DNA from 2 places in the Shewanella livingstonensis genome. Region 2 is predicted to be linked to the other one. Evidence: riboswitches for the same ligand, from Rfam matches in the RefSeq annotation. Region 2 holds a riboswitch; the other holds the start of a gene.
The links. A riboswitch is a leader RNA that binds a small molecule or an ion and turns the genes downstream of it on or off. The one in region 2 is predicted to bind thiamine pyrophosphate.
Positions count from the first base shown of each region.

Region 1: it holds a riboswitch for thiamine pyrophosphate, as region 2 does, so the genes downstream of both, EGC82_RS13660 (TonB-dependent receptor) here and thiC (phosphomethylpyrimidine synthase ThiC) in region 2, are expected to answer to the same signal.

Region 1 is NZ_CP034015.1:3,161,696-3,165,951, reverse strand. Features, by position in the region: gene EGC82_RS13670 (PaaI family thioesterase) at 1-437, shown strand, start outside; gene EGC82_RS13665 (YcfL family putative periplasmic lipoprotein) at 501-893, shown strand; TPP riboswitch at 1,045-1,152, shown strand; gene EGC82_RS13660 (TonB-dependent receptor) at 1,210-3,411, shown strand; gene EGC82_RS13655 (hypothetical protein) at 3,463-3,723, shown strand; gene pnuC (nicotinamide riboside transporter PnuC) at 3,730-4,256, shown strand, end outside.
Region 2 is NZ_CP034015.1:2,340,659-2,344,914, reverse strand. Features, by position in the region: gene thiC (phosphomethylpyrimidine synthase ThiC) at 1-1,435, opposite strand, end outside; TPP riboswitch at 1,642-1,741, opposite strand; gene EGC82_RS10130 (TonB-dependent receptor plug domain-containing protein) at 1,999-4,143, shown strand.

The DNA of each region.
Region 1 (4,256 bases), 820 kb from region 2:
CGGGTTTAGATGTTCAAGATGTGGTCAAACGAGCCATTGAGCTTAATGACTATAGTTATCTGCTTGAAAAAGTACCATACTCACAATTTATTGGTATGTCGGTGGCCCGTTTTGGCGACGAGATGGTATTCAGACTACCTGCTAAAGATGACAATATTGGTAATCCTATATTACCCGCCATCCACGGCGGAGTACTTGCTGGATTTATGGAAATGTCAGCCATTGTGCAGTTAATGGTGTTTATGCAAGCTAAAAAAGTGCCTAAAATTGTCGATTTCTCAATTGATTATTTACGCGCTGGTTTGCATCAAGATACTTTTGCTGAATGCAAAATTACACGCCAAGGTCGTCGCGTGGCAAACGTGAGCATGAACTGTTGGCAAACCAATCGTAAGCAGCTTATTGCTACAGCACGAGCACACTTTTTACTGGATTAGTAATGACACGGTGCTTCATTGGCCCACAGCTTCAATTTAATCAGTTTATTAAGGGAATATTGTATGAAAACAACATCATTATGGATTGTCGCTTCGGCACTATTACTGACGGCTTGTGCGCACAATACCGCAGGTATTGCGGTCGATTCTAGTGGCCAGGTTAGGGTGGATAATAGCTCGTTTGCTAGCGATGTTAACGTGACCGATATTTCATCACTTATGGTCGCTGATTTAATTAAAGCCTCGGCATTAATTCAAAGCCAATCACGTACTGATTTACGCATTCAATATAAATTCACTTGGTTCGATGCTAGCGGATTTACGCTAGAAGATGAAGCAAGCAGCTGGAAGTCTGTTAAGTTACATGGCAAGCAACAGTTGCAAGTTGGTGCAGTAGCTCCTAATCCGCAAGCAACACGATTTGAAGTTTATGTGCGACAAGCCTTTTCAAATTAGGTTGTACTATTATTAATTTCAAGAGTAATTGATTATGATTAATCGCAATATGAATACAGATGTGATTTAGCATGATGGTTAATTAATTGCATTGTTGAGTTATCAAATTGTGTCACTGCTCGTGTATTCATGTTGAAGTTAGTTTATAATCGTGGCCGCCAAGGGGTGTTCAGTAAAACCTGAACTGAGATGTCTGTACGACGAACCCTTAGAACCTGATCCGGCTTATACCGGCGTAGGAATGGGCCACACTATTTTTAGGTGCACCTCTTATTCGCTACTCTTGCCGGATCTCAAAATCATTATTTGAGGTCCTATGTTCACGAAAAACTCTATTAGATTACACCAAACGCCTATTGCCTTAGCGGTTATTGCAGCCTTAAGCTCACCTGTTGCTATGGCTAAAACCGCTGATGTTGAACGCGTAACACCTGAATATGAAAAAATGGAAGTCATTGTTGTTAATGCTGATTTTAGTAATATCAGCCTTGATAAAATGCCGTCTAGTGTGACCGTTATTGATGCACAACAATTAGAAGATGAAGGCGCACAACATTTTGAAGATGTGCTTAATTCGATTGCTAATTTTAACTGGTCTGGTGGTAGCTCTCGTCCTAAATACTTTCAAATTCGCGGCGTTGGTGAGCAAGAGCAATATCAAGGAGCACCTAACTCATCGGTTGGTTTTGTGGTTGATGATATCGACTTGTCTGGCCTAGGTATGGTGTCGAGCATGTATGACATGCAACAAGTTGAAGTATTGCGTGGCCCGCAAGGAACGCAATATGGTGCCAATGCATTAGCCGGATTAATATACTTAAAAAGTAACGACCCTACAGAATCATTTGAGCATGGCGCCAAAGTCAGCTTAGGTGACGACAATCTTCGAACTCTTTCTGGCTTCAGCTCTGGTCCGCTCAACGACTCAGGCAAATTACTCTATCGCATATCGTTAGAACAGCATAACCAAAACGGTTACCGTGATAACCTTTATCTTAATCGCGACGATACTAATGAGCGTGACGAGTTGACCGCACGAGCGAAATTACGTTGGTATGCAACGGACGATCTGCAAGTCGATTTAACCTTATTGCATGCAAACTTTGATAATGGCTACGATGTGTGGACATTAGACAACAATCGCAGTAATACGTTAACTGATCAACCAGGTGTAGATACACAAAAAACCTCCGGTGCTGGAATTAAGTTTATTTATTCTGGTATGCCAGCATTTGATTTCACCTCGCTTACCTCATTTGCACAAACTGATCATCATAATGGCTATGATGGTGATTGGGCTAATCCACAGTATTGGGCAAGTAAACAATGCACAGCTTATGATGCCACCGGTGCCGTTAATGGCACCGAACCTTGTGTTTACGATTATACTTGGGACAAAGAGGGCGATCGTAAAACCTTAACCCAAGAATTTCGTCTATCATCAAAAACAGCAGGGCGTATTTTTGCGGGCAGCACTGACTGGTTAGTGGGTGTATATGCGATGAATTTACAAGAAGATAATGACTTGTATTCAGAGTACAACACTTATCCCGATGAAGTGCTGCAGTCAAATTACGATGCCACCAATTATGCGGTATTTGGGCAGTTAGACAGCCATTTAGGCGATGATTATTTATTGTCTACAGGACTACGACTTGAACGTCGCGATAGCGATTACAGTGATAGTAATAAAGATGATTTTGCACCGTCAGAAGACATGTGGGGTGGCCATATTGCGTTATCAAAAGCGATTAATGATAATCAAAATATCTATGCTCGTATTGCCAGAGGTTACAAGGCGGGCGGGTTTAATATGACACTTCCTGCGGAGTTATCTAACAAAAAAGAGTTTGATACCGAGATTTTATATAACTATGAAATGGGCTTAAAATCAAGCTGGTTTGATGGTCAAGTAGATTCAACATTGGCGCTGTTTTATATGGATCGTCAAGATCAGCAAGTGGCAGCATCATTACAAGATCCCGATAGTCCACAGCGGTTTATTCTCTTTACTGAAAATGCGGGTAGCTCGAATAACTACGGTGCTGAACTCGATGCGAAATGGTATTTGACCGAAAATATTGAATTTTATGGTAGTTTTGGTTGGTTAGAAACTGAATATGGTCAATATCAATACAATGACAAATACGGTTCTACCATTGATTTATCTGGACGTGAACTGGCGCATTCCCCCAATGTTACTTACAGTGCTGGTATGACCTATGTTGCTGATTCTGGGTGGTTTGCTAACGTGAATGCCAGTGGTAAAAGTCAGTTTTATTATTCAGATAGTAACGAGTCAAAATCACAAGCCTACACCATTTATAATGCCCGTTTAGGTTACGAAACACCAACCTGGTCAGCTTATTTATGGGGCCGTAATATTTTTGATGAACAATACGGCGTGCGTGGCTTTTACTTTGGCAATGAGCCAGACCAAGATTGGGCAGACAAGCAATACATCCGTTATGGTGACCCACGCCAGTTAGGTGTGACGTTAGAAGTCCAATTTATGTAATTACCCAGACCGCTGTAACGTAAGTTGCAGCGTTTTTATGAAGGAATTAAAATGAAATTAACTGCAGAAATTAGCATGTATCCGTTTAATGAAAACTATCTTGATCCCATCCAGTGGTTCATCGGCAGAGTAGATAGTTATGACAATATTGAACGCGTCACTAATGCTATGGCCACCCAAGTGTGTGGCGAGTATACCGATGTTATGTTGATGCTGGCCACTGAAATGCAAGCAGCCCATCAAAAATGGGGCAAAGCCGTTTTCGTATGTAAGTTTATTGGTGGTGAGCTCAATTTAGCTCATAGCGAATAACCTGCAATGAACGATCTATTGTTAACATTGCAACAAGCCTTTAGCGAAGCGTCATTAATGACGTTCTGGGAAGCCATTGCCGTTATGTTGGCGCTGGCTTATCTCATTCTGGCGATGAAGACCAATATTTGGTGTTGGTCTGCGGCATTTATTAGTACTGCCATTTATACGGTGTTATTTTGGAATGTATCGCTGTTGATGGAATCAGTACTCAATATCTATTATATGGGCATGGCGGTATATGGTTACTGGTTGTGGTTACATGTGCCATCCTCGCAACATCAAGAGCAGCAAAGCGCTGATATTGATAACAGTAGCTTGCATAAAAATGGTTTGCATAAAAATGAACTGTATAATAGTGCTCAGCACAACATAGCAACCCATCAACTTAACATTACGAGTTGGTCGTGGATTACCCACGCTTTTGTTATTAGCGTAACGTCAGTCGTGTCTTTGCTGGTGGGATATTTAATGGCTAATTATACGTCGGCAGCATTTCCCTATATCGACGCAGCAACCACTTGTTTTGCTGT
Region 2 (4,256 bases):
CAATGCCTGAGGTGAAGTGATCATATCCAGGCGCAATATCGGTTGTTTGTGGGCCTAAGGTATAAAATGGCGCTTCATCACAAAGGGCCAATTGCTTTTCCATATTGACTTTAATCAATTGCATTGGCACATGGCCAGGGCCTTCTATGATGGTCTGCACATCGTATTCCCATGCAATTTTGACCAATTCACCTAAGGTTTCTAATTCCGCGAATTGCGCTTCATCATTGGCATCAGCAATTGAACCTGGGCGCATACCATCCCCTAAAGACAACGACACATCGTATTGGGCGCAAATTTGGCAAATATCGCGAAAATGTTCATATAAGAAACTTTCTTGATGATGACTTAAACACCACTTAGCCATAATTGAACCGCCACGCGACACAATACCGGTAAGGCGTTTTGCGGTCATGGGTACATAACGCAATAACACCCCTGCATGAATCGTAAAATAGTCTACGCCCTGCTCGGCTTGTTCAATCAATGTATCTCTAAATACCGCCCAACTGAGGTCTTCGGCAACGCCATTAACCTTTTCTAATGCTTGATAAATAGGCACGGTACCAATCGGCACAGGCGAATTACGGATAAGCCATTCACGCGTTTCATGGATATAACGTCCAGTGGACAAATCCATGACCGTATCGGCGCCCCAACGAGTTGACCATACGAGTTTTTCGACTTCTTCTTCAATCGAAGATGTCACCGCCGAATTACCAATATTGGCATTCACCTTCACCAAAAAATTACGCCCAATAATCATAGGTTCAGTTTCAGGATGGTTAATATTCAACGGAATAATCGCTCGACCTCGGGCGACTTCATCGCGGACAAACTCAGGAGTGATAAGTTGCCCAATATGCGCACCAAAAGCCTCACCAGGCGCTTTTTGAGTCAACACGGTGTCGGTTACTTCAGCACGAGCCATGTTTTCACGAATGGCAATGTATTCCATTTCAGGGGTAATAATACCTTGGCGTGCATAATACATTTGGGTCACGCATTTGCCCTTCTTGGCACGTTTAGGCGCGACTAAGGCGTCAAATCGTAAATGATCGAGTCCATCGTCGGCCAGCCGTTGTTGGGTAAAACCCGAACTTGCACCCGTTAATTGCTCAGTATCTTGTCGCTCATCAATCCATGCTTGACGGATTTTAGGTAAGCCTTCACGCACATTGATATCAGCAAGGGGATCAGAATAAGCACCCGCGCAGTCATAAACTATGATCGGCGGATTGGCTTGTTTAATGGGTTCTGCGTCGGTACCACCAATAACGGTATCAGTTTGATTAACTTGGCGCATAGCAACGTTGATATCTGCACGACTACCCGCTAAATAGACTTTTTCAGAATTAGGATGTTGTAACGGTTTAAGGGTATCAATAAATTGTTGAGCGTTAGCTCGAGTTTGACGACGGTTTGGATTTGACATTAGCAACCTCAATATTAAGAGTAGAGTTGCTTGTCTGGAGAGGTGTTGATAGCAGCAGTAAACAATAAAAAAGCTATTGCTTACGTCAATAATCACATAGAAAAATACTAATGTAATAACGTAACTGGAATATAAACCGATAAAAAATTCGGAGGTAAACGTCCAATTACAATCGTGTTAATACGTTATTTATCTTCCCAATAATCATGATTATTACGCTTGTTTCCTTCGCAGGTTCTAGCCTGATCAGGTTCAACGGATCCCGAATAAACGGTCTCAGCCATAATGGCACTCCGACAAGATGTCACGCAGTATAAGCAAGCTTATCGCTAAATAACAAGCACTAAAATAATCATTTCATACAAAAGTCATCAATCCACATGTCAGAAACTGATGCAGTGTTATTGATATCTCCATGATTCATTCATCACCACAGACAGCTATTCATCAAGGTGCGACACTATGTCGCATTCATCATATTTATTAGCAGGTTATAATTTAACAGACTAATAAACACCTTTGAAATATATTCATCAAAGGTTGATAAAATAACAATAAAGGTGATGACATTGACAAATAAAGTAATGCAAACCATTAAATTAAATACTAATTCCCCATGGGTTTACTCATCAATTGCATTGGCTGTAATGTTTGCTATTACACAACCAGTGATGGCTGAACAGTATGATAAGCGAAATAGTGAAGGCATTGAGCGGGTTGAAGTACATGGACAAGCGGCCAATAGCGATTTACTCGGTTCAGCCCAAAGCTTACTTAAAAAGCAAGGCGTAGATTTTTCTGAAGCGGGTGGCGTATCTGCATTACCGATTTTAAATGGCATGATGGGTGATCGCATTAAAGTTCTCATTGATGGCAGCGACATTACCTCATCATGTGCAAACCAGATGAACCCGCCACTTTCTTATGTGTCAGCCAATCAAATTAGTTCGACCCAAGTGGTTGCTGGAGTCTCTCCGGTGAGCGCCGGTGGCGATAACATTGCTGGCGTCATTAACGTCACTAGCTTAACCCCTGTATTTACCGATAGCGACAATGTGACATGGCAAAATGGCAACATATCTAGCGGTTATCGAAGCACTAATGACGCAGTTCTCGCAGGTGTAAATGCCACTGTTGCAAGTAAAACATTTAGCTTTAGTTACCAAGGATCATTTGAAGATGCAAACAGCTATACCGACGGCCACGGCGATAAAGTAATAGACACTTTATACCAATCACAAAATCATGCATTAATTGCTGCTTGGCAAGATGACAACCAACAAATTGCTGTCAAATTGACCCATCAACATATCCCCTTTCAAGGTTTCGCTAACCAGTATATGGACATGACGAATAATGACAGTTATGGCGCATTAGTGCGCTATCAACGAACACTTGAAAACGAAGGCAAGTTCACAGCCCAAGTAAACTGGCACAATGTAGAGCATCAAATGGGTTTCTTTAGCGATGAAAAAAACGGCATGATGCCAATGGAAACTAAGAGTAAAGATTACAGTTACCAACTGCATTGGCTGCTACCAATGAGCTCAGACAGCATCTTATTAATTGGCCATGAGTATTATGTGTATCAACTTGATGATACATGGCCAGCGATTGAAGGCTCTACCATGATGGGCCCCAATGACTACGTCAATATCAATGATGGCGAACGCCAACGTGCAGCTCTTTATGGCGAGTGGCAACAAACACTTAATACACGTTGGTGGCTGTCTGCAGGTGTTCGTTATGAATACGTATCAACCAGCACAGGTGAGGTTCAGCCTTATAACACCATGAGTATGATGGGCATGACCAATGTTAATGCCATAGCAGCAAATCAATTTAATAGCCTATATCGAAAGCGCAATGTCAATAACATCGATGCGACTCTTCTTGCTCGCTATCAACTCAGTGATACTGAAGTGATAGAACTTGGTTTAGCCCGAAAGAACCGCGCCCCAAATTTATATGAGCGATACAGTTGGGGCCAAAGCACCATGGCCACAACGATGATTGGCTGGTATGGCGATGCAAACGGCTACATAGGCAACCCAGACCTTAGTGCAGAAACTGCGCATACATTGAGTTTGGCTTACAAGCTAGTACAAGATGATTTAGCATTTAGTGCAACAGCTTGGTACAGCAGCATTAACGATTTTATTGATGCCAATGTGCTCAGCAGCTTTAATCGCACAAGTATCGATACTAATAGTCGTCATATTTTACAGTTTACCAATGTCGACGCCACCCTGTTTGGTGCACGCATTGATGCTGAATATCAACTAGCAGACAACGACACGGGTAAATGGCTCATTAACGCTAACATCAACGCAACCCGCGGCGAAAGAGATGACAACGACCAAGCGCTGTATCAAATAAAACCTTTGCAAACAGAGCTAACGTTGCAACAACAGCTAGGTGATTGGCAAAATAGTCTCAGTTGGTTGTGGGTTGCAAGTAAAGATCGCGTGGATGAACAGCGTTTAGAAAACACAACTGACAGTTACACACTGCTTAATTTAAGCAGCAGTATCCAATGGCAAGATGCCACAATGACTATAGCAGTGAAAAATCTACTGGATGAGTATTATCAACTGCCTCTTGGTGGTGTAAGTATTGCTGATTATAAAGCTGACAGCAGCAACGGTTTTCAACAAATAGCCGCTGCGGGTCGCTCCCTTGAGCTGAATGTTAGTTACGCTTTTTAGTGCTAACCAATCAATGCTCGACAACAACAAGTACAGCTAATGTAAACAACATCGTTGTTGGTTTTACATGAATAAAAGCCTCTACATTGCCGTAGAGGCTTTTATTACATTGG